DNA from 3 places in the Janthinobacterium sp. SUN120 genome. Region 2 is predicted to be linked to each of the others. Evidence: predicted binding sites of a transcription regulator. Region 2 holds the regulator's gene; each other region holds the start of a gene.
The links. Region 2 encodes NrdR, which represses ribonucleotide reductase genes. Its sites were predicted from a motif close to CACNANATNTNGTG; they were not measured.
Positions count from the first base shown of each region.

Region 1: the regulator NrdR is predicted to act here: its motif matches at 5,807-5,820, upstream of O0879_RS08510 (ribonucleoside triphosphate reductase).
Region 3: the regulator NrdR is predicted to act here: its motif matches at 3,031-3,044, upstream of O0879_RS15685 (ribonucleoside-diphosphate reductase subunit alpha).

Region 1 is NZ_JAPUBW010000001.1:1,925,701-1,935,742, forward strand. It holds gene aspT (aspartate-alanine antiporter) at 1-997, opposite strand, end outside; gene O0879_RS08480 (transporter substrate-binding domain-containing protein) at 1,259-2,122, opposite strand; gene O0879_RS08485 (heavy-metal-associated domain-containing protein) at 2,371-2,634, shown strand; gene O0879_RS08490 (SCP2 sterol-binding domain-containing protein) at 2,668-3,207, opposite strand; gene O0879_RS08495 (U32 family peptidase) at 3,228-4,124, opposite strand; gene O0879_RS08500 (peptidase U32 family protein) at 4,134-5,168, opposite strand; gene O0879_RS08505 (hypothetical protein) at 5,333-5,743, shown strand; gene O0879_RS08510 (ribonucleoside triphosphate reductase) at 5,867-7,615, shown strand; gene nrdD (anaerobic ribonucleoside-triphosphate reductase) at 7,612-7,812, shown strand; gene O0879_RS08520 (anaerobic ribonucleoside-triphosphate reductase activating protein) at 7,802-8,509, shown strand; gene O0879_RS08525 (Pls/PosA family non-ribosomal peptide synthetase) at 8,658-10,042, shown strand, end outside.
Region 2 is NZ_JAPUBW010000005.1:78,862-88,903, reverse strand. It holds gene O0879_RS23010 (PilC/PilY family type IV pilus protein) at 1-2,392, opposite strand, end outside; gene O0879_RS23005 (PilX N-terminal domain-containing pilus assembly protein) at 2,485-3,114, opposite strand; gene O0879_RS23000 (PilW family protein) at 3,154-4,113, opposite strand; gene pilV (type IV pilus modification protein PilV) at 4,110-4,679, opposite strand; gene nrdR (transcriptional regulator NrdR) at 4,922-5,383, opposite strand; gene glyA (serine hydroxymethyltransferase) at 5,528-6,775, opposite strand; ZMP/ZTP riboswitch at 6,887-7,011, opposite strand; gene ybgC (tol-pal system-associated acyl-CoA thioesterase) at 7,326-7,727, shown strand; gene tolQ (protein TolQ) at 7,775-8,464, shown strand; gene O0879_RS22970 (ExbD/TolR family protein) at 8,480-8,920, shown strand; gene tolA (cell envelope integrity protein TolA) at 8,969-9,988, shown strand; gene tolB (Tol-Pal system beta propeller repeat protein TolB) at 9,985-10,042, shown strand, end outside.
Region 3 is NZ_JAPUBW010000002.1:1,326,783-1,336,824, forward strand. It holds gene O0879_RS15685 (ribonucleoside-diphosphate reductase subunit alpha) at 1-2,766, opposite strand, end outside; gene ampD (1,6-anhydro-N-acetylmuramyl-L-alanine amidase AmpD) at 3,158-3,769, opposite strand; gene O0879_RS15695 (sigma-54 dependent transcriptional regulator) at 3,747-4,826, opposite strand; gene O0879_RS15700 (PP0621 family protein) at 4,947-5,207, opposite strand; gene ccsA (cytochrome c biogenesis protein CcsA) at 5,204-6,007, opposite strand; gene O0879_RS15710 (hypothetical protein) at 6,334-6,873, shown strand; gene O0879_RS15715 (ABC transporter substrate-binding protein) at 6,936-7,880, opposite strand; gene O0879_RS15720 (MacB family efflux pump subunit) at 8,060-10,042, opposite strand, start outside.

The DNA of each region.
Region 1 (10,042 bases), on a different contig from region 2:
CACGAACGACGGCCGCCACGTGCACGCCGGAGGGCAAGGCCAGCTGGCGCAAGGGCTGGCCCACCAGCGCGGCTTGCTGCAGCACCACTTCGACGGCGGAGACGGCCATGTTCAAGCCCGTCGTATCGGCAAATTCCTCGCCCAGGATGGCTTCGGCCGCCACCAGCGCGGGACGGTGGCCGATCACCAGCACTTCGTCGTTATTGCGCAAGCGCAATGCCGGCTCCAAGGGCAAGACCTTGCCATGCCGGCGCACGCGCGTGATGCTGGCGCGGCCCGCAAAGATATGCTGCAAGGCGTCGAGGCGGCGTCCCGCGCCGCGGCTGATGCGGTAGGCGCGCCCCACCATCTCCGGCGTGGCCTGCACGCCATCGCCGTCGGTCTGCGCGCCGCCCATCTTTTCCCACAACTTATCGGCTTCTTCGCGCAAATTGACACGCAGCAACAGAGGAAAAATCTGGCTGGTGACGATGACGATGGCGATCAAGCCGAAAATGTACGTGATGGAATACGCGGTGACGACGTTGGCCTGCAGCTCGGCGATGCGGGCGGCCGGCAGCGCCAGCTTCGAGATGGCGTCCGTAGCCGTGCCGACGACGGCCGACTCCGTCGCCGCGCCCGCCATCATGCCGGCCGCCGTGCCCTGGTCCAGGCCAAGGAAGCGCGTGGCCAGCAGCACCAGCGCCAGCACCACCACCACTTCGATCAGGCACAGCAGGCCCAGGCGCAAGCCCTTGGCATTCAGGTTGGCAAAGAACTGGGGACCGCCCGCATAGCCGAGGGCAAAGATGAACAGCATGAAGAAGACATTCTTGACGCTGGCGTCCAGGGTGATGCCCAGCTGGCCGATCAGCAGCGCGGCGACCAGGGTGCCGCACACGCCGCCCAGCTGGATGGGGCCGAAGCGTATCTGCCCTACCGCGTAACCGAGCGCCAGCGCCAGGAACAGGGCCAGTTCCGGCACCTGGTGCAATACGGACGTGATCGAATCGAGCATGGACGAACCTTCGAAAAGATAACGGATGGTGACAAGGGGACAGCGCGTTCGGCGGCTGGCGGCAGCTGGCTGTGGAACGGGCGCACGGCTCCCGCACGACACCTGCGGCAAGCGCTTGTGCTGGGAAAAAGTTGCAACGTGGAATTATGTTCGGCGAAAATTTAATAAGTGTCAACAGGTGTTCTGTTGAACTCGCTTTGCGCTTCATCAAACATCGGGCGCACGATTGAAGCCACTGTTTGACATTGATCAATAAGATTATTAGTAATGTTTGGGACGATACCAAAGTGCCTTGCGCGCCAGCGGCGTCTCCTCGGGCAAGTCGGGATTGGCCAGCTCCAGCACGTGGCGCCGGGAAAGCTGCAAGCCATCCGCGAGGCGGCCGAAATGGCGTTGGAACAGCTGCGCGAAACTGCCATCGGCGAGCATGCTTTCCAATCCCCTTGCAATGTGGCGTGCCAATTCCGGCCTGTGCCGGCCGACAAAGAAGTACAGCGCGGCCGGGTAGCGGATGACCAGGTAGGCGTCGAGCGCCAGCGGCAGGTGCGCATGGCTGGCCAGTTCGCTTTGCGCCTCGATCACGGAACGGGGAAAGTAATCGATGCGCCCTGCCGCCAGTTGCTGGAACAGGCCTTCGTAGGTACTCGAGGTATCGAGGCGCAAGCCATTCGCCTGCAGGATGGCGGAGTCGGGCCAGTCGCGCATCTGGCCGGCCGACAGCCGGGCCAGGGCGGCGATGCTGCGCACGCCGCGCAGCAGTTGCGGCTGGCGGGCCTGGATCAGGGCCACGCGCCAGCCGATCAGGCCGCGGTCGATGGGGATGCGCACCGGCAACAATTGCGTTTCGCGCGCGCGGCTCGTCATGGCCCAGACGACGTCGACACCGCCCGACGCAGTGGCAATTTCCTGCATCGCGCGCGTCTGCACCATGCGCAGTTCGGAGCGGCGCAAGGCATAGGCCTGGCCCGAACGGGCCAGCGCCTGTTGCAGCAAGGCCGTCACATAGCCTTGCTGCGGATCATCGAGCGCCTGGTGGCGCGGATACACGAGCGGCAGCGGCGGCGCGCCGGCGGCCGCGCCCAATGGCCACAGGGCGGCAAGCTTGAGCAGGGGGCGGCGCTGCATGGCCCCTCCTTTCCAGCGCTGTCATAGCGTTCTTATCAGAATGACAGTATCGCGCAGCAGGACACGCTTGTCGACTGGAATACGGCAACTGTGTACAAAACAACAGCACTTTCAAGGTGACCCGCAGGGCTGGGGATTAATCCAGATCAATAAAACCGCAAATACAAAATAAATCTTGCGTGCTGCTCTGGACGGCATGCGCATGGCTCGCCTACGCTGTTTTTTTATCTGAAAAACAAGAGGAACCCATGCAGACAGCACGCTTGAATATTATCGGAATGGATCATGAAGGCTGCGCCGACAGGCTGACGGGCGCGCTCGAGGCCGTCACGGGCGTGGCCACCGTGTGCGTCTCGCTGGCGCGCCACGGCGCCACGGTGCAGTTCGACGAGCGGCTGGCCACGCAGGAACGCCTGCTGGCCGCCGTCAATGACGCCGGCTTCATGGGCGAGGCGACGGATGAAGAACAGCTGGCCTCGTGCAGCGGCGCCTGCGGCCACTGCCGCCACTGAACGCCATTGAGCGCCCGCCCTCCCTTTTTTCGCTCAGCCTTCGCGCGCGCCCCGGTCGCGCAGATGCGCCAACACGCGGCGCGGCCCCAGCGCCTGCAGGTCGAATGGCGGCAACTCGATGGCATCGAGCGTATTCTTGAACAGCAAGCCCAGTTCCGTGTCGCCTTCCAGGCTCAAACGGCGGCTGAAGAACAGCGTGTCCGGATCTTCCTGGCGCCGCGCCAGCAGCATCAAATCATGCACGCTGGCGGCGATGCACAGGTCCGGCACGTCCGCATAGCGCTCCGCCACGAACACCGTGCCCTGCCACTCGAAGTCGAAGGCGATGCCCGCGTCCAGCAGCCGCAAGCGCAAGCTGCGCCCTTCCAGGCTGCGCCGCACGTCGTCGGGCAATTGCGGCGCCAGCAGGCGGTTCAAGCCCTGCACGAACAGCCACGAAGCGGGATACGGGGGCAGTTTGGACAGCAATTCGGCCAGCGGTTCCGGCAGCCGGTACGACACTGCGGGCTTGCTCATGCCGGGACGGGCGGGGACCGGCGCCGGGACGGGCAATCTTTCCAGTTGATCTTGCATGGTGCTTCCTTTCGAGGCGTTCAATGGGCTGCGTGCTGTTCCATGCCGGGCTGGCCGTGCCAATAGCCGTCGCAGGCGCCGGCCGGCTGGCAGGCCGCCAGCTGGGCCTGGGCGCCGATGCCGCTGACCTGGCCGCGGCGGGCGCGGTCGAAGATGGCGATGACTTGTTCCGTATGCATGGCCTGGGGGCTGATGCGCGCCACCGCCACGCCCATGTCGCGCATGGCGTCGAGTTCGCGCACCAGGTTGTAGACCAGCGCCGACTGCGTCTGCGTGCCATTCAGTACGAGGAAGGGTACTTCGTCGCGCGTGCGCAGCAGCAGGCCATCCGGCTCTTCCAGGCAGCTGTAGCCGCAATCGTCCTTCGGCAGGTTGCGGTTGCGCGCCGTGAAGCAGCGCGCGGAAAACGCCAGCGGCATGCGGCCGTAGGCAAAGACTTCCGTCTCCAGTCCTTCCGGTTTCTGGCGCTGCATCTCGGCCAGCGCCGTCTGCCCCATTTCCAGCGGCATCACCCAGCGCCGCGCGCCCAGGCGCGCCAGCAATTGCAGGCTGGGGCCATTGAACAGGTTCAAATGGGGACCGGCGACGAAGGACGTGCCCTTTTCCATGCAGTGCACGGCGCCCATGTCGTTGGCCTCGACGCCGTAGCGGCCATTGCCCGTGATGCGGCGCAGGGTCGCCAGTTCGGCTCCCGCCTCGATCAGCGCCTGCGTCGACAGCACCACTTCCTTGCCGGCGGCGGCCAGCATGTCCGCGATATCGAGCCAGTCGGCCAGACGCACCTCATGCCGGCGCGAGCAGACGGTTTCACCCAGGTAGACGATATCGACGGCGGTGCCGGCGATCTGCTGGTAAAACTCGAAGACGGTGGCGCGCGGCCAGTAGTACAGCAAAGGGCCCAGTGAAAGCTTCAGCATGTTCATCCTCTATTTCCAAGATCTGTGGTAAGCGCCTAATGTGTGCTGCTGGCCTTCGGCCAGCTTGTCCATGGCCGCCATCCAGCCCGGCTTGACGGCGTAGCGCGCATTGCCTTCGCGGCAGGCGTCGATCGCTTCGCGCCACACACGCGTGACCTGTGCCACGTACGCGGGGCTGCGCTGGCGCCCTTCGATCTTCACGGCGCGCACGCCCATGGCGATCAGTTGCGGCAGCAGCGCCAAGGTGTTCAGGCTGGCCGGTTCCTCGATGGCGTAATACTCTTCGTCGTTGACTTCGAAACGCCCCTTGCACAGGGTGGGATAGCTGGCGTTTTCGCCGGGCGCATAGCGGTCGATCAGCACACCGTTCAGGCGCGATTCGAGCCCGTTCGGCGTTTCCAGCCAGCGCACGGATTTCGCCGGCGAGCACACGCCGTGGGTGTTCGGCGCCTCGCCCGTCGCATACGACGACAGTGCGCAGCGCCCTTCGACCATCACGCACAGGCTGCCGAAGCCGAACACCTCGATCTCGACTTCCGTCTTGGCGATCAGTTGCTCCACCTGCGCCATCGACAGCACGCGCGGCAGCACGGCGCGGGCGATGCCAAAGTGTTCATGGTAAAAATTGATGGCTTCGTAGTTGGTGGCCGAACCTTGCACGGACAGGTGCAGGCGCAGCTGCGGCTGGTGCTGGGCCGCATACGCCATCAGGCCCGGATCGGCCACGATCATGGCGTCGATGCCGGCATCGGCGGCGCGGTCGATGGCGCTGCGCCACACGGCCCAGTTGTGCGGCTGCGGATAGGTGTTCAGCGCCAGCAGCACCTTGCGTCCATATTGGTGGGCGTAGCGCACGCCCTCGGCGATGGCCTTCTCGTCGAAATTGAGGCCGGCGAAATTGCGCGCATTGGTGGCATCGCGAAAACCCAGATAAACGGTGTCGGCGCCATTGTCGATGGCCGCTTTCAAGGCTGGCAGGCTGCCGGCGGGGCAGACCAGTTCCAGCGGTCCGGCCACGCGGGTGGCGGTGGTTGATTCAAGCATCATGGTGTTCACAGTCCTGTATCGGCTCAGGGTGCAGACTATATCCCCGCCCAGGCTGCCCAGTCCTTGACGCAGGTGAAGGAATGCATGCATGGCTGGTGCGCGTTCAACTTGCTTGACCTGGCTGTAAAATGCCCCCTTTTCTCCCTCTTCGATTGCCCGCCATGCCCCGCAAACCGCTGCTGATCTTTCTGCTCACCCTGTTCCTCACCGTGCTGCAGGTGCAGTGGGCCGCGCCCACGGAAGGCTACGACGCCGAGGCGCTCTCCGTGCTGTCGCCCGAAGTACTGGGCGCGTATCCGGGCGTGCTGCTGCTGTTCCTGCAAGCCGTCTTCGCGCGCCGCGCCATGCCCGTGACGCGCCAGGCCGCCATCTGCACGGGACTGCTGGCCGTCTACTGGCTGCTGGCGAACTACGTCACGTTCGACGCGCGCGTGGCCAGCTGGAGCACCTTCTCGGCGCGGGAAATCTGGGCGCACGTGCTGCCCGCCTCCATCCTCAGCATCGCCGTCTGCGGCGCCGCCTACTTCGCCGCGAGCGCCTTCATCCTGCGCCAGGGCCGCCTGAAAAAGTAAACGGGGGCGCTTTTTTCACCTGCATCAAGGATTCGTCATGCCACTGCACGCGCCCTTTGACGCCACTATATTTAGTGTTTAATCTCCATAAAAACACCGCATGTTGTGTTTATTGGAGGTTTCATGACGACGAATGCAGTTTCCCCCACACGCGGCCAGGTCGATGTCGCCGCGTCCATCAATGAATACCTGGACCGGCGCGACTGGCGTGTCAACGCCAACGCCAACCAGGGTTACTCGCTGGGCGGCCTGATACTCAATGTGTCGGGCAAGGTCATCGCCAACTACTGGCTGGACCAGGTCTATCCGCCGGAAGTGGGCGCGGCGCACCGCGAAGCGGCGCTGCACATCCACGACCTCGACATGCTGGCCGGCTATTGCGCCGGCTGGTCGCTGCGCACCCTGCTGCACGAAGGCTTGAATGGCGTGCCGGGCAAGATCGAGTCCGGTCCGCCGAAACACATGTCGAGCGCCATCGGCCAGATCGTCAATTTTCTCGGCACGCTGCAAAACGAGTGGGCCGGCGCGCAGGCGTTCAGCTCCTTCGACACCTATATGGCGCCCTACATCCGCAAGGACAGCCTGCGCTACGAAGACGTGCGCCAGTACATGCAGGAACTGATCTTCAACCTCAACGTTCCCTCGCGCTGGGGCACACAGACGCCGTTCACCAACCTCACCTTCGACTGGGTTTGCCCGGACGACCTGCGCGAGCAGATTCCCGTCATCGCCGGCCAGGAGATGGACTTCAGCTATGGCGAGCTGCAGGCCGAGATGGACATGATCAACCGCGCCTACATCGAGATCATGATGGCGGGCGACGCCAAGGGCCGGGTCTTCACCTTCCCCATTCCCACCTATAACATCACCGAGGATTTCGACTGGCATAGCGAGAATGCCGAACGTCTGTTCGAAATGACGGCCCGCTACGGCCTGCCCTACTTCCAGAATTTCATCAATTCGGAACTCAAGCCGAACATGATCCGTTCCATGTGCTGCCGATTGCAACTGGACTTGCGCGAACTGCTGAAACGGGGCAATGGCCTGTTCGGTTCCGCCGAGCAGACGGGTTCCCTGGGCGTGGTGACGATCAATTGCGCGCGCCTGGGCCACCTGTGGCGCGGCGACGAGCCAGCCCTGATGGCCGACCTGGACCGCCTGCTGGAGCTGGGCAAGACCAGCCTGGAAATCAAGCGCCGCACCATCGAGGAATTGATGCAGCAAGGCCTGTTCCCCTACACGAAACGCTATCTGGGCACCCTGCGCAACCACTTTTCCACCCTGGGCGTGAACGGCATCAACGAGATGATCCGCAATTTCAGCGGCGACGCCTGGGACATCACGACGCCAGAAGGCCACGCGCTGGCCGTACGCCTGCTCGACCACGTGCGCGCCCGCATGGTGGCCTTCCAGGAAGAGACGGGCCATATGTACAACCTGGAAGCGACGCCGGCCGAAGGCACGACGTACCGTTTCGCCCGCGAAGACCGCAAGCGCTTTCCCGCCATCCTGCAGGCGGGCACCGCCGACAACCCGTACTACACGAACTCGTCGCAGCTGCCCGTGGGCCACACGGACGACCCGTTCGAGGCGCTGGAATTACAGGATGTGCTGCAGCGCAAATACACGGGCGGCACGGTGCTGCACCTGTACATGACGGAAGCACTGTCCGACGCGAACGCCTGCCGCGAACTGGTGAAACGCGCGCTGAGCCGCTTTTCGCTGCCCTACATCACCGTCACGCCCACGTTTTCCATCTGCCCGCGCCACGGCTACCTGGCCGGCAAGCATGAATTCTGCCCCACCTGCGATGCGGAACTGATCGCCCGCAAACAATCCGATCTTGCTCACCCACTCAAGGAAACGCCATGAATGCACGTCCCGACTTCACTCCCGCCATCACCCTGCTCGATACGGAACGCCAGCGCTGCGAAATCTGGACCCGCGTGATGGGCTACCACCGCCCCGTCGCCTCGTTCAACATCGGCAAGCAGGGCGAATTCCACGAGCGCCAGTATTTTACGGAAGCGAGCGCCCGGGTTGGCCAGCCCGCCTGCCATGGCGGCTGAATTGAAGGTGGGCGGCCTGACGCCCTTTTCCGCCACCGACTATCCCGGCAAGCTGGCGGCGGTGGTGTTCGTGCAGGGCTGTCCCTGGCGTTGCGGCTATTGCCACAATCCGCACCTGCAGGCGCGCACGCCGGAAGGCGCCATGCCGTGGCAAGACGTCCTGACCTGGCTGCGCCGCAGAACGGGCCTGGTCGACGCCGTCGTCTTCAGCGGCGGCGAAGCGTGCATGGATCCGGCGCTGGGGCGGGCCATGCAAGACGTCAGGGAACTGGGTTTCGGCATCGGCCTGCACACGGCCTGCATCTATCCGCAGCGCCTGCAGGAAGTGCTGCCCCTGGTCGACTGGGTGGGTTTCGACATCAAGGCGCCGTTTGCCGACTATCGACATGTGACCCGCGTGGCCGGCAGCGGCGACCCGGCGCGCGCCTGCCTGGACGCCATCCTCGCCAGCGGCGTCGCCTACGAATGCCGCACCACCACCCATCCGGACCTGCTGCCAGACGAGCAGCTGCTGGCCCTGGCCGCCACCCTGGCCGCCAAAGGCGTCGATAACTACGTGCTGCAGCAATTCCGCGCCGAAGGCTGCGCGGATGCGGCACTGTCCGGGCGCCCCCTGCACGGCTATCCGGCGGCGCACACGGTGGCGCAAATCGGCGCCATGTTTCCCCGTTTTACATTCCGTAATCATGGCAGTTGAGCCAACAGGCAGATTATTTCGGAAAGCCCCGCAAAATTCCCCGTTCTGCAACGCTGAAATGTCTTGCGTGCTGTAATGTATCAACTGTGCTGCGCACCACGCGCAGCCCGTCAGATTCCTCACACCGCATTACAGATAAGCGTCATCCATGAACGATTTCACCGCAGCCAGCCCAGGCACCCCTTCCACCCATGCCGACATCCTGTACGGCCCGCCGCGACCGGATTTGCTGCGCGAGGAAGTGCTGGCCGACCTGCTGGAAGCGACGGCCCGCCGCTGCCCGCAGCAAATCGCCCTGATCGATGGCGCGCGCCGCATCACGTATGCGCAACTCGATGCGCAGGCAGGATTGGCCGCGTCGCGCCTGGTGGCTGCCGGCGTCAAGCCCGGCGACATCGTGGGCCTGTGGCTGCCGCGCGGCGCCCATTTGCTGCTGATGCAGGCAGCCATCGCCAAGGCGGGTGCCGCCTGGCTGCCCGTCGATGAAGACACGCCCGTCGAGCGCCTGCAAGTGTGCCTCGATGACGCCAATGGCGCGGGCGTCGTCAGCTGCGCGCAATTCGCGCCACGCCTGCTTGATGCGGGCATCCAGCGCCCCGTGTGGACAGCGGAAAGCCTGCTGGCGCCCGCTACGCCGGGCGAAGCGCTGCCCGCGCGCGGCGCCGTGCTGCCCGAACACCCGGCGTACGTGATCTACACGTCCGGCTCCACGGGCAAGCCGAAGGGTATCCTGATCAATCAACGCAGCATCTGCCACTTCCTGCGCAGCGAAAACGCCGTGCTGGAAGTGACGCAAGACGACATCGTCTACCAGGGCTTTTCCGTCGCCTTCGACATGTCGTTCGAGGAAATCTGGATCGCCTACCTGGTGGGCGCCACCCTGTGGCTGGGCCCCAAGGATATCTCGGGCGACCCGGAAGCCTTGCCGCGCGCCCTGGCAGAGAACAAGGTCACCGTTCTGCACGCCGTGCCGACCCTGCTGGCCCTGTTCGCCGAAGAAGTACCGAGCCTGCGCTTGATCAATCTGGGCGGCGAGATGTGCCCGGAGTCGCTGGTCGAACGCTGGTCGCGCCCGGGCCGCGCCATGTTCAACACCTATGGGCCCACGGAAGCCACCGTCTCGTGCAGCCTGGCGCGACTGCGGCCCGGCGAACCGGTCACCATCGGCACGCCGCTGCCCAACTATGGCTTGCTGGTGCTGCAGGTGGCCGAAGCGGGAGAAAACCGTCCCCTGGCCCTGCTGCCAAGGGGCGAGACGGGAGAATTGTGCATCATCGGCCCCGGCCTGGCCGAGGGTTACCTGGGCCGGCCCGACCTGACGGTGGAAAAATTCCTGCCCAATCCCTGGGCGACCAGCGACGATGACGCGCGCCTGTACCGCACAGGCGACCTGGCGCGCATCGATGCGGACGGCCAGGTGCTGTGCCTGGGCCGCGCCGACGACCAGGTGAAAATTCGCGGCTTCCGCGTGGAGCTGGGCGAAATCGAAGCCGTGCTGGCGCAGCAGGCGGGCGTGGGCACGGTGGCAGTATT
Region 2 (10,042 bases):
TGCCCGTGCGCGCATCGAAGGCATGCAGCAAACCGTCGCTGGCGCCCAGGTACAGCATTCTGCGCCGCTGCAGCAGCGCCTGGCGGTGCAAGCCATAGCCGGTACCCGGCATGCCCAGCCCGGGCGCACCCACGTACACGAGATTGCCATAGGGTGCTGCGCCCAGGCTGCCTGACCTGCGCCGCAGGAAGCCGCCTGGCTGGCCCACCTCGTGCGTGCGCTGGCCCAGCAGGTACGCCAGGCGCGCCTCGCCCCGGCCATCGCCACTGTCGAATGCGCCGCGCTGCGCTGCGTCAAGGCGGTTCCAGGCCAGCGGCATCAGGCTGCCCTGGGCGTCGAGCGTGTAGACGGGACGCAAGGACGCAGGCGCGCCATCCGGCACGGGCTTGTCCTGTCCGCCGGCAATCCACCATGGCTTGCCGGGAAGCAGTGCGCCATCGGCCCCCACGGCAAACGTGGTGCGCGACAAGGTCATGCCGCCATCGGCCAGGTGCAGCTGCGTCTGGAACCAGTATGCCTCTTCCGTGCCGCTGGCCAGCGCCATCAGGGCCGGTCCTGCGAGCGCCGCCGGCAAGGTGCCCTTATCGGCTGCCGCGAAGGCTGCGCGCAATCCCGCGATCAGGGCGGCCGGATCGCTGCCGGGCAAGTAATGACCAGGCCAGCGGCCGTCCAAGCTCCATTCATCCAGCGCGCCGCCCGTCGCGCTCTTGAAGGGGTTGGCATCGCCATTCGCATCGAGAAAGCCGCCATACTTGGATGCCAGCAGCAAGGGTGTAGAGGCGGGAGTGGTGGCCGGGTCGCCCTGGCGCAAGTCGCCCGCATAGTGCTCGACCTTTGCGACACCGTCGTTCTTGCCGCCGGGACGCAGGGCCTGCACGTGCGACCAGTAGGCCAGGCCCGCCGCATGGTAGCTGGCGCCGCCCGCCCCATCGGCCAGCAATTCCAGCGCCGCCAGTTCCGGCCGCGGCGCGGGATTGCCGGGCGTGCCGCCGCTTTCCAGGCTGCCCACCGCATGCGTCCAGGCCATCGCATCGAACGGCGGCGGCGCAAAACTGTCCGGCGCGCGGGCGCGGTCGCCGGATGCGGCAGGAGGGACCGGGACATTGCCGGGCACGTAACGGTCGCCCGCCATGCCCGCATCGCCGAGGCTGACGACGATGTGGCGCTGGCAACTGGCCGTTTGCGGGTCGCTCCATTGGGTCACGACCGGCAAGCCGTCGTCGATGGCAGGCGGGGCCGTGGCAGGCGGCACTGGGGCGCTCGCTTGCCGTCCCTGCAGGTAGCGCAGCGATTCGTACAGCAATTCGGCCAGCGGCGCCGCCCTGGCGTACGCGCCAGGATGCCCTGCATTGCCGCGGCCCAGGCCATTGATGTAAGCGGTCACCCCGCCGCCAAGGCCCGCGCCCTGGGCCGCAGCTTCGGCCACATACACGCCGGTGGCGGGATGCCACTCGGCGCCGGCATTGTCTTGCGGCAAATAGTCGGGCGCCGTCCAGCGCTGCCTGCCCACATGGGCCAGCGGCGCGCGCAGCACGCCGCCATACACGGGGCCGGCGCTGGCGGGCATGCCGTTCAAATGACCAAACACGCCCACGCGCACCCGGCCGCCATGGCGCTGCACGACCCCCACCGGCTTGTAGTTCTTGCCATACGCCAGGCACAAGTCGTCGCGCAGCGGCCCCTCGTCAGCGTCGCACACGCGCACGCGCGCGAGGAACACCCCGTGCGTGGCAGCAAGGCCAGGCGCATCGCAAGTGCTGCCCGCAGACTGGCCAAGGCTGGCGTCGCCGAACAGCAGGCGGTTGCGGCAAGAAACGATGGCCAGTTGCGCCAGCGCAAATGGCGTCGCTGCCGCCACGCCCGCCTGCAAGACCTTGCGCGGGAAAAAGACGGGGTGGGCAAAAAAGTCGATGGGGCTGTCGGCGTCAGGCAGATAGGCGCGCTGCAGCACCGTCTTGCGCACTTCGTCGATGACGCGGTCGCCGCCCGTCAGCGCATAGCGGACAAGGTCGAGCATGCTGGTGCTGGCCCAGTTGAGAAAGTTGCCGCTGAAACTATCGCCGCCGCAACCGTGCAGCGCATCGGCCGGCTTCAGCACGGAGAAGTAAGCGGTCGCTACGCGCAAGTCCGGCAGCATGACGCCATCCTTGCTGCGATACGGATAGCTGTAGCACATGCGCGCATGAAAATACCCTGCGTACTCGCGCTGCGGCGCATACTCGCCGCCATATGCGGCAGCGGCCGCCGCATGCGTGAGGGACAGGTTGAGCAGCAGATTCGGCGGCACCCTGGCGCCGTGCAAGCCCGCGTCGGCCCGCGCCAGCGTCACCGGCGGGACGGCGGCGGCAAGGGCGCCGCCGCAACAGAGGCTGGCCAGACAGGCCAACAGCATCAGCCAGACGCAGCCGGCATGCCGCCGGGTAGACCGCAAAGCAGGCCACAAAGTGGACGGCAAAGTGGGTGGCAAGATGAACCGCGGCGCCCTCATGGCCCCGCTCCCGCCGCCTGTTTGCGGTAATAAGTTTGCAGCACGACTTGCGTGCTTTCCTGCGCGCCAAAACCGATGGCCGTGATGCGGTACACATAGCTTTCCGTGGCCAGGCCGCCAGCCACTGCCGTGGCCTGCGCGCCGGGCGGGTGAAACGGCAGCAGTTCGATAAGGTAGCGGGGCCGGCGCGACGGCAGGAAGCCCTGCCCCGTCTGCATGACGGCACCCGTAAACTGGCCATACGGCACGGCGCGGCTGCTGCCTTCGGCGCCATCGAGGTCCGTACTCAACCAGAGCGCCGGCGCCTCCGGGGCCGCGGGCAGGCACAGGCCCAGTGCGCCGCCCTCACCACAACCCTCCGCAAACCCTGCCGCACTGCCTGGCGCGAAGAGGCTGCTGCGTCCCGGCGCGCCGGGCAAGCCTTCGATATCGTTTTGCGCATCCACCAGTGCCTCCTCCGCCGCCTGAAACGCGATCTGCCGGTCGCGCTCGCCGCGCGCCGCCTTCTCCCCCTGCAAGGCCATCTGCGCCGCCGAAATGCCCAGCAACAAGATGATCACCAGCAGGCACAGCACATACACGAGGGTGGCGCCGCCGCATCGCGCACGAGGTGGGCGCCAAGGCACGCAACAGCGGACGCCCGCGCCAGCCATCGCGCCGCCCGCCTAGGCCGGCCCGTTGCGCAGCATGATGCTCGTCTGCACCAGTTGCCGCAGCCGCGAACGCGTCGCGGCAGGCAAGGATGCGCGCGCGATGCGCACGCCCGTGTCGCCGGCGCCATGCGCCTCGGCATACGCCTTGCCGAACAGGTCGAACTGCGCCGGCCCCAGTTCCGCCATCTTGTCGGCCTGTCCCGCCTCGTCATGCAGCAACAGCGCCACGCGCACGCTGGCCACGCGTTTCCAGTGCGTGCGCCGTTGAAAATCGCGCTGGCGCGCAGCCGCATCCGCCCCCTCCAGCAGCAGCGCCGCATCGTAGGCGTCGAGCGCGCTGGCATTGACATAGCGGTTCGCCACGCCGTCAGGCGGCGTATCCGTGTCGAGGCCATACAGCACCTGGAAAGCATCGACGCCACGGATGACGGCGTCCGCGCCCCAGCCGTTCGTGCCCCGGTATTTGCAGCGCAGCTCGCCTTCGCCATCGGCGCCCTGCGCCACGTAGAAAATGCTCCAGCCCCGCTGCGCCTCCGTTTGCGCGGCGCCCACGCCGAAGCCGGCGCAATTGAGGACGGAACCGTCGCCGCCCTCTTCCTTGCCGGCGCCGTAATAGCGCAGGGCCAGCACGTCGCTGCCATGCAGGGCGCCGGGCAGCGCGCCGCTGATGCCGTCGCTATTCTTGCCCAGGCTGCGCGCGTCGAGACCGGCGATATTCGCGCTGTCGTAATCCGCATGGGCGACGGGTGCGGCGCTGCTATCCCAATTCACATACGCCGTCTGGCGCACGGCGCGGGCGATGGCGTCGAGCGCATAGCGGGCGTTGTCATCCAGGCGAGCGCTGGCGGACTGGTCGCCATAGCTGCCGCTGGCCGCCAGCAGCACGCTACTGGCGGCCAGCATCAACAGCGCACCGAGCGACAGGGCCACCAGCAATTCGATCAGGCTCATGCCACGATGTCCGCCGCTCATGCGCCGCCCCCGCCCAGCTGGAATGCCAGCCTGGGCAGCGACTCGCCTGCCGCATTCACGGCGGGCGAGCCATCGGGCAGGCGGCCGCGCCAGCCCAGCTTGATGACGATGGGCGCCCCCTTGCCGCCGCTGCACGCCCACTGCAAGCCCTGAGCGGCGGCATCCCACGCGGCAAGGTCGCGGCAGATGCGCAGGCGCGCGCCGGGCAAGGCCGCATGCAGCCCCTGCTTCCATTCGGCGATGTCGAATTGCGCCAGCTCGGCCGCGCTGCAGGCGGCAGCGCCAAGACAGTCCGGCGCGCCACCGCCAGCTTCGGCGCCGTCCGCCGCCGCATATGCCACGTTCAGGTAGGGATTACCCGCATCGGGGCCATTCATGAGCACGTTGTTCGCGCGCATGCGCTCGGCCATGCCGGCGGCCAGTTGCACGCCCGCCGACAGCAGCGCCGACTCGTGGCGCGCGCGCAGGGCGTTCAATTGCAGGATGCTGGCACCCAGCAGGCCCAGCGCCAACAGCAGCAGCGACACCAGCACTTCGACGAGGCTGCTGCCACCCGCAGGAAACATAGTGCGACCGCCCTTGCGCATGCGCTACTCCCTTCCGCAGAAAGAGCCGCAGGAACAGGCGGCCCAGCTACAAGATAGGCGCGCGCAAAAACCCGCGTCTGCGCTAGCGCAAACAGGACGATGATAAGTCGAGAAGAACGGCGGTGGGATTGATCAGACCGCTTGCCAGGCAAGCGCTGGCATGGTGAGCACGGGGCGCAGGAGCGGCCCCATTGCCGGCAAAGTGAATGTCCGGGTAAGCGTCAGGGCTTGCGCGCCTGGCCCACTTCGGCGATCGCGTCCTGGAACTCGGCCAGGTCTTCGAAATTCTTGTAGACGGAGGCAAAGCGGATGTAGGCGATCTTGTCCAGGCGCTTGAGTTCCTGCATGACGAGTTCGCCGATATAGCCGGATTCGACTTCACGCAAGCCGCTGGTAAGCAGCTTCTCTTGGATGGACGCGATGGCCGTATCCACAGAGGCGGCCGCGACGGGACGCTTACGCAAGGCCAGCATCAAACTGCCGCGCAACTTATCCGCAGCGAACTCCGTCCGGCTGCCATTCTTTTTGACGACGGCCGGCATGATAAGTTCAATGCGTTCGTACGTGGTAAAACGCTTGTCGCATTTGCCGCAGCGGCGGCGGCGCCGAATGGCATCCCCTTCCTCCGATACGCGCGTATCGAGAACCTGGGTGTCGCCGTGCTGGCAAAATGGACATTTCATGGGCTGGCTACAACTTTATAGTAATAATTACGGGAAATCGCCGCCCTTGTACAAAGGGCGCCCGAATCACTCCGGGCGCCCTTGGGCACGACTGGAATGTGTCATACAGAATCTTACTCCGTATGACACATTCTGGACAAATAATTATGCTGCGTACACAGGGTGCGCGTCGGCCAGTACTTTCACGGCCGCTTTCACGCGCTCGATGGTGGCGGCGTCATGCGGATTGTCCAGCACGTCGGCGATCAGGTTGCCCACTTCTTCCGCTTGCGCTTCCTTGAAACCGCGCGTCGTCATCGCCGGGCTGCCCAGGCGGATGCCCGAGGTGACGAAAGGTTTTTGCGGGTCGTTCGGGATGCCGTTCTTGTTGCAGGTGATGTGCGCGGAACCGAGGATGGCTTCGGCTTCCTTGCCCGTCAGGTTCTTGGCGCGCAGGTCGACCAGCATGACGTGCGATTCGGTGCCGCCGGACACGATGCGCAGGCCGCGCTTGATCAGGGTTTTCGCCAGCACGTCGGCGTTCTTGATCACTTGCTTCTGGTATTCGACGAATTCAGGGCTCAGCGCTTCCTTGAAGGCGACGGCCTTGCCGGCGATCACGTGCATCAGCGGGCCGCCCTGGATACCAGGGAAGATGGCCGAGTTGATGGCTTTTTCGTGTTCGGCCTTCATCAGGATGATGCCGCCGCGCGGGCCGCGCAACGATTTGTGCGTGGTCGAGGTGACGAAGTCGGCGAACGGCACCGGGTTCGGGTACAGGCCGGCGGCGATCAAGCCCGCGTAGTGGGCCATGTCGACCATGAAGTAGGCGCCCACTTCCTTGGCGATCTTGCTGAAGCGTTCGAAGTCGATCTTTTTCGAGAATGCCGACGCGCCGGCGATGATCAGCTTTGGCTTGCGTTCGCGGGCCAGGCGCTCCATTGCCTCGTAGTCGATGTCTTCTTCCGCCGTCAAGCCGTAGGAAACGACGTCAAACCATTTGCCGGACATGTTCAGCGGCATGCCGTGGGTCAGGTGGCCGCCTTCGGCCAGCGACATACCCATGATCAGGTCGCCCGGTTTCAACATGGCGAAGAACACGCCCTGGTTCGCCTGCGAGCCGGAGTTCGGCTGCACGTTCGCGCATTCGGCGCCGAACAGCTGTTTCACGCGGTCGATGGCCAGTTGCTCGGCCACGTCGACGTATTCGCAGCCGCCGTAGTAGCGCTTGCCCGGGTAGCCTTCGGCGTACTTGTTCGTCAGCTGCGAGCCTTGCGCTTCCATTACGGCTGGCGACGTGTAGTTTTCCGACGCGATCAGTTCGATGTGGTCGTGCTGGCGCGTGTTCTCTTTTTGAATGACGGCGAACAATTCAGGATCGACGTTGGCGAGGTTGTGATCTTTTGCAAACATGTAAAAACTCCAAGTATGAGGGTGCTTGTACTGGCAGGTTGGATCGAATGAGGGGAGCCGGCGTTAAGTGAATAACAACATTGGACAGGCAGCCTCTTCGTGCTTTTCCATAGTGGCTACCCAGGCGAACGGCTGATGAAAAATCTCACGTTTCCCGGTGGGTGCCCACCTTTCGCCGGTTTGCCGACCGCCATTCATGGAGATCGCCCGACTTTTCGCCAGTCACGTGAGACGTAATGGAAGTCAAATTGTAAGTTAAGTACCCAAATTGAGCAAGGAATGCAACCGTGCGGCTATAATCGCCGCGCGCCATCGCAGCCCGGGCGCGGCCACAGGCCGCCCCGGGGATGGCCGCCGCTTTTAAGCTGGGCTTAAACCTGGCCATGGCATGTAAGCGTATGTTACGAAGCTTGCCATTGCACACGCCGGATTTACAATGCTGCGGTGCAACTTATATGCAGCTTTTGCATGGCTTTCCAGCAAGCGCCCACAGTCACAAGAAGAAAAATCGCGTAAAATGTTGCTCAATCTCACTACTGGCGCAATAAACATGCCTTCAGTCTTTACCTGGAACGTACGTGTCTACTATGAAGACACCGACGCCGGCGGCATCGTCTATTACGCTAACTACCTGAAATTCTTCGAGCGCGCGCGCACCGAATGGCTGCGCGCCATCGACGTGGGCCAGCAGGAATTGCTGGAACAGCATGACGCGATGTTCGTTGTCAAAAGCGTCAACGCCGACTATCATGCGCCAGCCAGGCTCGATGACACGGTAAGATTAACCTTAAGCATAGAAAAAATGGGGCGTGCCTCCATCGTTTTCCTGCAACAAGCCTGGTGCGGCGACCGCCTGCTCAACACGGCCCGCGTCAAGATCGGCTGCGTCGATTCGGCACTGCGCCCGCGCGCCGTGCCTGATGCAGTCGCGGCCCGCATGCGCGCCGCCTGAGCCCTACCCGCCACCCCCGGACAATTCACCCAACAGACTGCCAGCCAATGAACGTTACACAAGATCTTTCTTTCCTCGCGCTCATCTCCAATGCCCATTTGATCGTGCAACTGATCATGGCCCTGCTGCTGCTGATTTCCCTGACCAGCTGGACCTACATTTTCCGCAAGATGTTTGCCGTGCGCCAGGCGCGCAAGCAAACCATCGAATTCGAACGCAGCTTCTGGGCCGGCGGCAATCTGCATGCGCTGCACCAGAACGCCAGCGGCAACCGCGACCAGAGCGGCGCGCTGGCCCGCATCTTCGACGCCGGCATGGGCGAATTCATCAAGGGCAAGGCTTCCTACGGTTCGCGCGAAGCGCTGGACGTCGGCGCCGTGCTCGACGGCGCACGCCGCGCCATGCGCGCCGCCTTCCAGCGTGAAATGGACGTGCTCGAATCGCACCTGGCCTTCCTCGCGTCCGTCGGCTCCGTCTCGCCGTACATCGGCCTGCTCGGTACCGTCTGGGGCATCATGAACGCCTTCCGCGGCTTGGCCAACGTGCAGCAAGCCACGCTGGCCGCCGTCGCGCCCGGCATTGCCGAAGCGCTGATCGCCACCGCCATCGGCCTGTTCGCGGCCATTCCCGCCGTCGTCGCCTACAACCGTTTTTCGCATGACATCGACCGCCTGGCGATCCGCTTCGAGAGCTTCGTCGAGGAATTCTCCAACATCTTGCAGCGCCAGTCGCGCTAAGAGGGGGCAAGGTCCATGGGTTCCTCCTTTAATAGTGGCGGCATGCGCGGTGGCCGTGGCCGCAAATTCAAGTCCGAGATCAACGTCGTGCCGTATATCGACGTGATGCTGGTGCTGCTGATCATTTTCATGGTGATGCCGTCGTCGAACAATCCCAGCGTGGTGAACTTGCCCAACGCGGAAAAGTCGGCGAAACCGCCCGATGACTATATTCAGATCGTGCTGAAGCCGAATGGTTCGCTGTCGATCGGCGTCATCGGCAAGGAACAGCTGTCGCCGGAAACGGAACCGAACCGCGACGCCCTGCTGCGCAAGCTGCGCGGTTTGCACGAAAGCAATCCCGACTATCCCGTGATGATCGCGGGCGACAAGGAAAGCAAGTACGACGATGTGATCCAGCTCATTTCGGAAGCAAAAAAAATGGGCATTACCCGCGTCGGCCTGGCCACCAAGTAAGCGCAGCACCCTGTTTCCAGACTTGACCGTTTTTAGATAGACTAGACTTTGCAGACCAAACAAATCGACCATGTACTCGGCAAGCCCTACAGCGTGCCGCGCGAACGCAGCCGCTGGCCCTCGCTGGGCCTGGCGCTGGCGATGCACCTTGGCCTGCTGTTTTTCCTGTGGGTGGGCGTACACTGGCAAAATACGGAACCTGTCGCCGTCGAAGCGGAAGTATGGGACCTGAAAGTGCAGACGGCCGCGCCGCCGCCCGAAGTGGCGACGGAACCGGAACCGACACCGGCGCCGCCGCCGGAACCGCAAGTGGAACAGCCGGCCCCGCCGCCACCGCCGCCCGTGGCCGCGCCCGAGCCGAAGGTCGACCTGCGCGAGGCGGAGATCGCCCTCGAGCGCAAGAAGGCCAAGCTGAAGGAAGAAAAAGACAAAGCGGCAGCGGAAGAACGCCGCAAGCAGGAATTGAAGGAACGCGAGGAAGAAAAGCGCGAACTGGAAAAACAGAAGCAAAAAGAAAAAGACAAGGCTGAAAAGCTGGAAAAAGAAAAGGCCGACAAGCTGGAGAAAGCCAAGCAAGCGAAAGAGAAAGAAAAAGCGGCGGAAGAAAAAGCCGAGAAAGAACTGTCCGATAAAAAAGCGGCGGCCGAAAAAGCGGCCAAGGCGAAAAAAGCGGCGGCTGAAAAAGCGGCCGCCGACAAATTGCGTGCCGATGACATGAAGCGGATGATGGCGCAGGCAGGCAATGGCACAACAGGTACGGCCGCGAAAGCGACCGCGCCACGCAAGGACAGCGGCTATGTCGCTGCCCTGACGAGCAAGATCAAGAGCAATATCGCGTACAGCGGTAGCACGGACGTGCCGGGCAACCCGCGCGCCGTGTTCAAGATCGAGCAACTGCCAACTGGGGAAATTATTTCGGTCCGAAAGATTAAAAGTAGCGGCCTGCCGGCGTATGACAGCTCGGTGGAAAACGCCATTAATAAATCGTCGCCACTGCCGAAGAAAAAAGACGGCACCGTGGAACGCGAGATTGAACTCATATTCGAGATGAAGGATTTGCCTAAATGATGACCATGAAAAAAATGAGCTATGTCGTGCTCTGCGCCGGCCTGATGCTGGGAG
Region 3 (10,042 bases), on a different contig from region 2:
GGCGCCCGTCTTGGAGGTCGATTTCTCCATGTGGGTAGCGGCGATGGTACGCAGGTAGTAGGTGGTTTTCAGGCCACGCAGCCATGCCAGCTTGTAGGTCTCGTCCAGTTTCTTGCCCGATGCGCCAGCCATGTAGATGTTCAGCGACTGGGCCTGGTCGATCCACTTCTGGCGACGCGAAGCCGCTTCCACCAGCCAGCTTGGCGACACTTCAAAGGCGGTAGCGTAGATATCGCGCAGGTCTTGCGGGATGCGGTCGATCTTCACCAGCGAGCCGTCGAAGTACTTCAGGTCGGAGATCATGACTTCATCCCACAGGTCGCGCGCCTTCAGGTCGCGCACCAGGTAGCCGTTGATCTCGGTGAATTCGCCCGACAGGTTCGATTTCACGTACAGGTTCTGGAACGTCGGCTCGATACAGGCCGAGACGCCGATGATGTTCGAAATCGTCGCCGTCGGGGCGATCGCCACGCAGTTCGAGTTGCGCATGCCGAACTTGGCGATGCGTTCGCGCACCGGTGTCCAGTCCATGGCCGACGAGGAATCGACTTCCAGATAGCCGCCGCGCTCTTCAGCCAGCAGCTTGACCGAGTCCTGTGGCAGGATGCCGCGGTCCCACAGCGAACCGGCATACGATTCATAGCGGCCGCGCTCTTCGGCCAGTTCCGTCGACGCCAGGTAGGCGTAGTAGCAGACGGCTTCCATCGAGGTGTCGGCAAACGACACGGCGGCGTCCGAGGCGAACGGGATGCGCATCATGTGCAGGCAGTCCTGGAAGCCCATCACGCCCATGCCGACCGGACGGTGGCGCATGTTCGAATTGCGCGCCTTGTCGACGGCGTAGTAATTGATGTCGATGACGTTGTCGAGCATGCGCATGGCGGTGCGCACGGTCTTGGCCAGCTTGACGTGATCGAGCTTGCCTTCCTTCATGTGCGCCGGCATGTTCACGGAACCAAGGTTGCAGACGGCGATTTCATCGCTGCTGGTGTTCAGGGTGATTTCCGTGCACAGGTTCGAGCTGTGGACGACGCCAACGTGCGACTGCGGGCTGCGGATGTTGCAAGGGTCCTTGAACGTGATCCATGGGTGGCCCGTTTCAAACAGCATCGACAGCATCTTGCGCCACAGGTCCAGCGCGGCGATCTTCTTGAAGACGCGGATTTCGCCAGCGGCGGCCTTGGCTTCATAGCCCACGTAAGCCTGTTCAAAAGCCTTGCCGACCTTGTCGTGCAGATCTGGCGTGTCCGACGGCGAGAACAGGGTCCATTCGCCTTTTTCCATGACGCGCTTCATGAACATGTCGGGAATCCAGTTCGCCGTGTTCATGTCGTGCGTGCGGCGGCGGTCGTCGCCCGTGTTCTTGCGCAGGTCGAGGAATTCCTCGATATCCATGTGCCAGGTTTCCAGGTAGGCGCAGACGGCGCCCTTGCGCTTGCCGCCCTGGTTGACTGCCACGGCCGTGTCATTCACCACTTTCAGGAACGGCACCACGCCTTGCGACTTGCCGTTGGTGCCCTTGATGTGGGCGCCCAGGGCGCGCACTGGCGTCCAGTCGTTACCCAGGCCGCCGGCGAACTTGGCCAGCAGCGCGTTGTCCTTGATGGCGTCGTAGATGCCTTCCAGGTCATCCGAGACGGTGCTCAGGTAGCACGACGACAGCTGCGAGCGCAGGGTGCCCGAGTTGAACAGGGTCGGGGTCGAGCTCATGAAGTCGAACGAGGACAGCAGGCTGTAGAACTCGATGGCGCGCGCTTCGCGGTCCGCCTCGTTCAGCGCCAGGCCCATGGCCACGCGCATGTAGAACGCCTGCGGCATTTCGATGCGCACGTCCTGGATGTGCAGGAAGTAGCGGTCATACAGGGTTTGCAGGCCGATGTAGCCGAATTGCAAGTCGCGATCGGCCACGATAGCTTTGGCCAGGCGTTCCAGGTCGAAGCTGGCGAGTACCGGGTTCAGCAGCTCGGCGGCGATGCCCTTGGCGATGTATTGCGGGAAATACGTCAGGTATTCGGCGGCAGCGGCCGCTTGTGGCACTTCCTTGCCGAACACTTCCTTGCGCACCGTGTGCAGCAGGATGCGGGCCGTGACCTGGCTGTAGGCCGGGTCTTTTTCCATCAGCGCGCGCGCTGCCAGGATGGCCGACTTGTGCAGTTCTTCCACCGGCACGCCGTCATACAGGTTTTTCACCGTTTCAGCCAGGATGGCGTCGGCATCGACGTGCTTTTCCAGGCCGGCGCAGGCGGCATTGATCAGGTCGCGTACTTCCTGCATGTCCAGCAGGCGGCGCACGCCGTTGTCGGTCACGTTCAGTTGTGGTGCGGAAACTTGCGCGGACGCGCCTTGCGCTTCCTTCTGCAGGCGGCGCTCTTCCATGTGTTTGGCGCGGTACAGCACGTAGGCACGCGCCACGTCGTGCTCGCCCGAACGCATCAGCGACAGTTCCACCTGGTCTTGCACGTCTTCGATATGGAAGGTGCCGCCGCCCGGGTGGCGGCGCACCAGCGCAGCGACCACGCCGTCGGTCAATTGTTCCACCAGTTCGCGGATGCGTGCCGAGGCTGCGCCCTGGCCGCCGTTAACGGCCAAAAACGCCTTGGTCATGGCGATGGCGATCTTCGAAGGCTCAAATGCCACCACCGCGCCGTTGCGGCGGATGATGCGATAGTCGCCCAATGCCGCGCCCGTGCTCGCCACGCTGTTGGCCGCGCCTGGCGCTGGCGATACTGGCGTTGGATGGATGGAAATATCTTGTGGTGATTGCATTGAAGCTCCCGTTGTCAGCTAAAGTCAGCCTGCAGTTTTGCTGCCGCGTGTGTTGTTGAATAGAACGCCCGATGGTCAGGGTTTCTTCAGGTATTTGTTGCTAAATAGTAAATTAATAGTGCATAAAACAGCTCAGTATCCATCTCGCCACACCGCACTGCCCGGCTGGCGCAAAACACGATCAAGGGTGATAAACCGCCAGTTCCAGTGCTTTATCAGCAATCCGGGTAGCTTTGACAATAATTCTGAAAACGTCTGTGATGGCACTACATATAGTCTTTACATCCAACTTCTGCACTAATTGTAGTACCCATCGAAGGGCGATGCAATAGTTTTCCGGCATCCGTCGGCGTAATTTTTTGTATTTTCATATACGATTTCGGTTGACTTTTCAGGGCATGGCTGGGAAGCCCAATCCCCGCGAAGTAAGCGCTAACGCAGCTTGTCCGTTAAGGGTTTCCAGCCAGCATTCTTGATAAAAATGCCAGTCAAAAAACGGCCCCGGATCCGTCTTCCTGCCCGGCGCGATATGCTCGTGGCCGCGCACCTGGGACAGCCCGTAGCGCGCCACCAGCGCCGCCGTCAGCGCCGCCAGCACATGATATTGCCGCCGCTGGAACGGCACATCGTCCGCGCCTTCCATTTCGATACCGATGGAATAGCCATTGCACTGCGGGCGCCCTTCGAAGGCGGACGCGCCCGCATGCCAGGCACGTTGATCAGCAGAAACATATTGCAACAACGCACCATCGCGCCGCACAAAAAAGTGCGCCGACACCTGCAAGCCACGCAGGTCGGCGAAAGAAGGATCGGCATTATAATCTACCCGGCCCGTAAACAAGTCCGACACATGCGGCCCGCCAAAGCGGCCACCCGGCAAACTGATGTTATGGATCACCAGCAAATCGACTTGCGCACCGTCCGGGCGCGCATCGCAGTACGGCGAGTCATAGCGCAGCGCGCCGTCGCACCAGCCATCTTCATCTATCGTCCATGCGCTCATCAAGTAGGGCTTCCTGTATCGTCAATTTCTGCATGCGGTAACGCAACTGGCGCACGCTCAGGCCCAGCTGGCGCGCCGCCCGTGCGCGGTGGTAGCGCGCCTGCACCAGCGCCAGCATGATCATGTCGCGCTCGGCCTGGCGCAAATACACGTCCAGCGGCAAGACCTTGGCCACGCCATACGCCGCCATGCCGGGCAGACACTGTTGCCGCTCCGACACAGCCGGCATGGCCGACGCCACCCGCAAGGGCACGTTGCCCGCCGCGGAGGGCAAGGCCAGACCGTCAAGCGCGATCACGCCGCCATCGGCAAAGGCCAGCGCCCGTTCCAGTACGTTTTCCAGTTCGCGCACATTGCCGGGAAACGCATATGCGGCCAGGGCCGCCAGCACCGGCGGCGCCAGGCTCACGGACCGGTGCGGCGACAGGCGTGCGAGGATCACCTCACATAATACCTGCAGATCGCCGCGCCGTTCGCGCAGCGGCGGCAGCGCCAGCTCGATCACATTCAGGCGGTAAAACAGGTCCTGGCGAAACGTCCCGGCCGCCACGCCGCGCGTCAGGCCATGCTGGCTGGCGCACAGGATGCGCACGTCGACGGCTTCGTCAGTACTGCCGCCCAGCTTGCGCACGCGGTGCTCTTGCAGCACGCGCAACAGTTTCACCTGCATGGCCAGCGGCAGATCGTCGACTTCGTCGAGCAGCAAGCTGCCGCCGTGGGCCGCCTGGAACAAGCCCTGGCGCTCGTGCAGCGCGCCCGTATAGGCGCCCGGGCGGCAGCCGAAGAATTCCGCTTCCATCAGCGCTTCGGGAATGGCGCCGCAGTTGACGGCGATAAACGGAAAACTGGCGCGCGCGCCCTGCGCATGGATGGCGCGCGCCGCCAGTTCCTTGCCCGTGCCCGATTCGCCGCGGATGGCCACCGGCGCGCCGCAGCGGGCGATGCGGCCGATCTGCGCGCGCAGCGCCTGCATGGGCAGCGAGTTGCCGCTCAGTTGCGGCGCCGGCGGCCTACCGTCGGCGGTCGGCGGGATGGAACGGGGGCTGGGACGGGACATGGTGAGCGCGCCTTTCTGCAATGGCGGCGACGAACCGCCTGCTGCAGATGCTACGCCGGACGGATGCCGGAGGACGTTACGATACGGATGAGCAACGCACGCGCGCCTGCGGACCGCCCCTTACAACGTGGCGTGCGCGTGGCTGCAGTAGTCGTGGCCCTTGGCCTGCACGTTTTCCGAGGCCGGGTAGTACACGCCGCAATGGGCGCAGCACAGCATCAGTTCGGCATCCGGCAACTCCTGCGGCCGCACCGGCGGCGTAAACGGATTCGGCCGCTGCTGCTGTTGCGCGCGGGCCCGCTGCTGCATGCCACGGATCTTGCTGCGGATAGCGAACAGCACCAGGAACACCAGCGCCAGCCAGAATAAAACACGTGTCATGCGAATCCTCGGTGTAAAACCACTTCCAGTACAAAACGGCTGCCGACATAGGCCAGCAGCAAGGTGGCGAAACCGGCCAGGGTAAAACTCAGGGCCGTCTTGCCGCGCCAGCCGCGGAAGCGGCGGCCTGCCAGCAGCGAGGCAAACAGCAGCCACGACAGCATGGTAAACACGGATTTGTGATCCCAGTTGAGCGCCTTGCCAAACAATTGCTCGGAAAACACAATGCCCGACAGCACGGTCAGGCTGAGCAAAATAAACCCCAGGCCGATCATGCGGAACAGCAACTTTTCCATCGTCAGCAGGGCTGGCAGCTGGTCCAGCGCGCTGCCGATGAAGCCGCGGCTTTCGCTGCGCGTGTGCAAACGCGACTCCTGCAGCGCCATCAGCACGGCGTGAAAGGCGGCAATCGTCAAGGTGCTGTAGGCGAGCACGGCCACGGCAATATGCCAGCCGAAGACGGCCGACTTGCCTTCCATGCTGACCTGGCTGCCGGGGAAGGCCCAGGCCAGGCCAATGGCGAGGACGGCGCTGGGCATGACCATGCGGCGCAGTCCGTCCAGGCTGAAATTGCGGTTTTCTATCCAGTAGGCGCCTACCGAGACCCACAGCGCGGCCGACAGCATGGCGGAAAAACCGAAGCGCAAGGTGCCCGGCGCCATCAGGTCGAACCACAGGGTGGCGGCGTGCGCCAGCCAGGCGACGCCGGTCAGGCCGGCAATGAGCCGGGCACGGGACGAGGGAAGCACCGCGCACACCGCATACAACAGGGCGGCGATGAAAAAGAAATAGATCTGCATAGTTTAAGTTTACACCATAGCCGACAAGCGCGATTCAGGCGACAGCCCGGGTGACAGGCACGACGCCGCCATCCAATGCCGCAAGCCTGCCATGATATCGCGCCTGAGGCATGACGGGGTGGCGCACCCTCAAGATTTCGGCAATCTTTCCTGCGGCACACTGTCACCGCGCCGCGGGCACGTTGCCATCCTGATTAGCCAGTCCTATAATTATGTCCACAAAGCAATATTTATCCACCCTGACGCCACCGCCCCTCGCCATGTCTTTTCTAAAATTGTCCTGGACCTGTCTCTTGCTGGCTGCCTGTACTATATTAGGCGGCTGCATGAAAGATGCACCGTCCCAATCCACGTACGAGGAATATTTCCGCACGTCCATCCAAAGCTATGACCTGTACAAACAGTACTTCGACATCGCGACGCTGGAAAAGCTGAATGGCTGGAAAGAGAACGAACAGTACGAAATCAAGGGCTCGGCCGTGCTGCGCGCCAAGGTGGGCTACCTGGAATTGCTGGCCGACGTGGTCGACAGGCTCGAAACGGAGGCGAAAACGGATGGCTCCGTGGGCATGACCATGGGCCTGGGCCTGATGGCGCGCGGCATGGGCGGTGAAAACAAGGTTTTCCGCGAATTCTGGGCGCAGCAGCAGGAAAAGAAGGCGATCCCCGCGCCGCTGCTGGCGCGCCAGGCGGCGATGACGGCCGAACGTTTCGAGAACCTGATGCAATGGTCGGACCAGATCGTGCAAGACAATTACGGCGCCATCATCAGCCGCCAGCTCAAGAAAGGCGATGAGCTGACCCGCATCTACACGCTGAGCTTCCGCCAGACGGAGAAAGGCTGGATGGGTTTCAACGCCCGCTAAAGGCAACCCGCCCCAAGCTCCGCGCCAGCACTGGCGCGGAGGTTTTTTCATGGTTTCCTGATTTACTTCACATTCAGGCTCTTTTTCGCCTGCTCCAGCAAGTCCGTCTTGACCCAGTCCTTAGCCACGGGCGGCTTCGTCATGCGGCCCACGCCCGTTTTCACCATCACGTCCGTCGTGATCTGGATGTGTTCGGGTGAGATGTCATACGAATACGGCGAATTGCTGATCGCATCGTCGAAGTCATCCTTCGTGATCTGGCCGCGGAACACCACTTCGCGCACATACTTTTCCGCCGTCGCCTTATTGTCGATAAAGGTCTTTGTGGCTTCGACGAAGCAGCGCATGAATTTTTCTGCCACGGGACGGCGTTCCTTGTAAAACTTTTCCGTCATCACCATGGTGCGCACGGGTTCGCCGATCGGCGTGTCGTACGGCTTGATGACTTCGGTGCCGAAACCCTTGTTGATCGCCTGCGACGATTGCGGTTCCGACTGCATCATGGCGTCGATATTCTTGCCCATCAGCGCCTGGTTCAAGTCAGCGTAAGCCAGGAACACCAGTTGCACATCCTTGCCCTTGGTTTCGGAATACGTCAGGCCCGCCTGCGACAGCTCGGCCAGCAGCAGCACTTCCTGGATGCCGCCGCGCGTCACGCCCACGCGCTTGCCCTTGAGTTCCTTGACGTTGGCGATCTTTTGCCCGGCGCCCGCCACCAGGCGCGCGCCGCCCTTGGCAAAGCCTGCCACCACATAGATGGGTGCGCCGCCTGCGCGGCCGGAAATGGCCGCCTCGGAGGCCGTCGCCCCCACGTCCAGCTCGCCCGCGATAATCGCCTGCATCACGTCGAGGCCCTTGGCGAAGACATGCTCTTCGACCTTGATGCCGCACTTGGGCGCGATTTCCTTGATGTACGACACGGCGCCGTAATGGGCGAACTTCAAATTGCCCAGGCGCACGACTTCCTGCGCCTGAGCCTGGCCAGCGCCCATGCCGAAGGCCAGCATGAGGGCGGCGGCAATACCAGTCTTCAAAGTTGATTTTTTCTGCATCGGGTTCTCCTGTGGTGGTTGGTGTGTGCCCGCAAGGGCATAAAACACGGCGCTTTTATTATGAGGAGATAGTACCGTGTGTTGGAGCCAGGGCAACATTTTTTTTGCCGGCAGCCACGCTGCCGGCATTGTCACTACTGCCCCGCCAGCGCCACCACCGGATCGAGCCCCGACGCCTTGCGCGCCGGCATGAAGCCAAACACCAGCCCCGTCACCACGGCGCAGGCAAAGGCGCCGCCGACGGCGCTCAGCGAAAAGATCACCGGCACGTCCCATACCAGCAGCAAGCCGGCCACCGTCACGCCGACCACGATGCCGGCCACGCCGCCCACCACCGACACCAGCACGGCTTCGGTGAGGAACTGGCGCAGGATGTCGCGCCGGCGCGCGCCCGTCGCCATGCGGATACCGATTTCGCGCGTGCGCTCGCGCACCGTCATCAGCATCACGTTCATGACGCCGATGCCGCCCACCACCAGGGAGACTGCGGCGATCAGGCTGAGCATCACGGTCATGTTGTCCTGCGTCTTCGCTTCGGCGGCAATCGACGCGGCCGCGTTGCTGATGCCGTAGTCGCGGATGCGGTGGCGCTCGAACATGGTGGCGTCGACCGCCGCCTCCACCTCCGTCACGCGCTTGACGTCGGCCACCGCCATCACCGTGTACGTCGGCTCGCGCTGGCCGAAGACGCGGATGCCGGCCGTGGAAAACGGCAGCAGCAGCACGTCGTCTTCATCCTTTTCGCCCGTCAGCGCGCCCTTCGCACTCATCACGCCGATCACCTGGAACGGCACATTGCCGATCAGGATGCTCTGCCCCACGGGATTGGCCACGTCGGGCATCAGCTTTTCCGCCAGGTGCGCGCCCAGCACAGCCACGGTGGCCATCTCGCGCTCGTCCTCCTCGGTAAAGAAGCCGCCCTTGGCCACCGGCCAGGTCTGGATCTGCGGCAGGGCCGGCCCCGTGCCCCGCACATAGGTCTGCACATCGAGGTTACCATGGCGTATCACCTTGTTGCCCGTGACATTCGGCAGCACGTGGGTGATGCCCGGCACGTCCTTGAGCGCATCGAGGTCGGCCAGGGTGATGCTGCGCCCGGGGATGCGCGAGCTTTCGCCGCGCGATGCCATGTACAGCAGATTCGAGCCGAACGCGCCCAGCTGCGCCATCACCTGCTGGCGCGTGCCCAGGCCGATGGCCAGCATGACGATCACGGAAGCGACGCCGATGACGATGCCGAGCAGGGTCAGGCCCGTGCGGAAGCGGTTGATCCACAGCACGCGCCAGGCGGCGCGCGCCGCGTCGAGCAATTCCGTGCCCAGCGACGCGCCCGTATCGTGGGCGGCGCGCGACATGTCCAGCGGCGGCAGGGCCGTCGACGTGGACGGAATGGCAACGGCGCCCGAATCTTCGACGATTTCGCCATCGCTGATCTCGATCACGCGGCGCGCCTGGGCCGCCACCTTGCGGTCATGCGTAATCAGGATGATGGTGTGGCCCGCGTCGGCCAATTCGCCCAGCAGGGCCATGACTTCGGCGCCGCTGCTGCTGTCGAGCGCCCCCGTCGGTTCATCGGCGAGGATGATGCGCCCCCCGTTCATCAGGGCGCGGGCGATCGACACGCGCTGCTGCTGCCCGCCGGACAACTGGTTTGGCCGGTGATCGAGCCGCTCGCCGAGGCCCAGGCGCTTGAGCAGCGCTTCCGAGCGGGCGTGGCGAGCGGCTGCCGGCATGCCCGCGTACAGGGCCGGCACTTCCACGTTTTCGCGCGCCGATTCGGTGGCGATCAGGTGATAACCCTGGAAGACGAAGCCGAACGCTTCGCGCCGCAGCCACGCCAGTTCATCGGGATTCAGGCTTGCCACGTCCTGGCCGGCGAAGCGGTAGGTGCCGTCGCTGGGCCGGTCCAGGCATCCCAGCAAATGCATCAGGGTCGACTTGCCGGAACCGGACGCGCCGATGATGGCGACGAATTCGCCGGCGCCGATCGACAAGGTCAGGCCGCGCAGCACTTCCACGGCCGGCGCGCCGTCATGGCCGCCGTAGCGCTTGCGGATGCCCTGCAGTTCAATTAGGGGAACCGGCTGGCCAGGTTCCCCTGGCTGCCCCAGCGACCT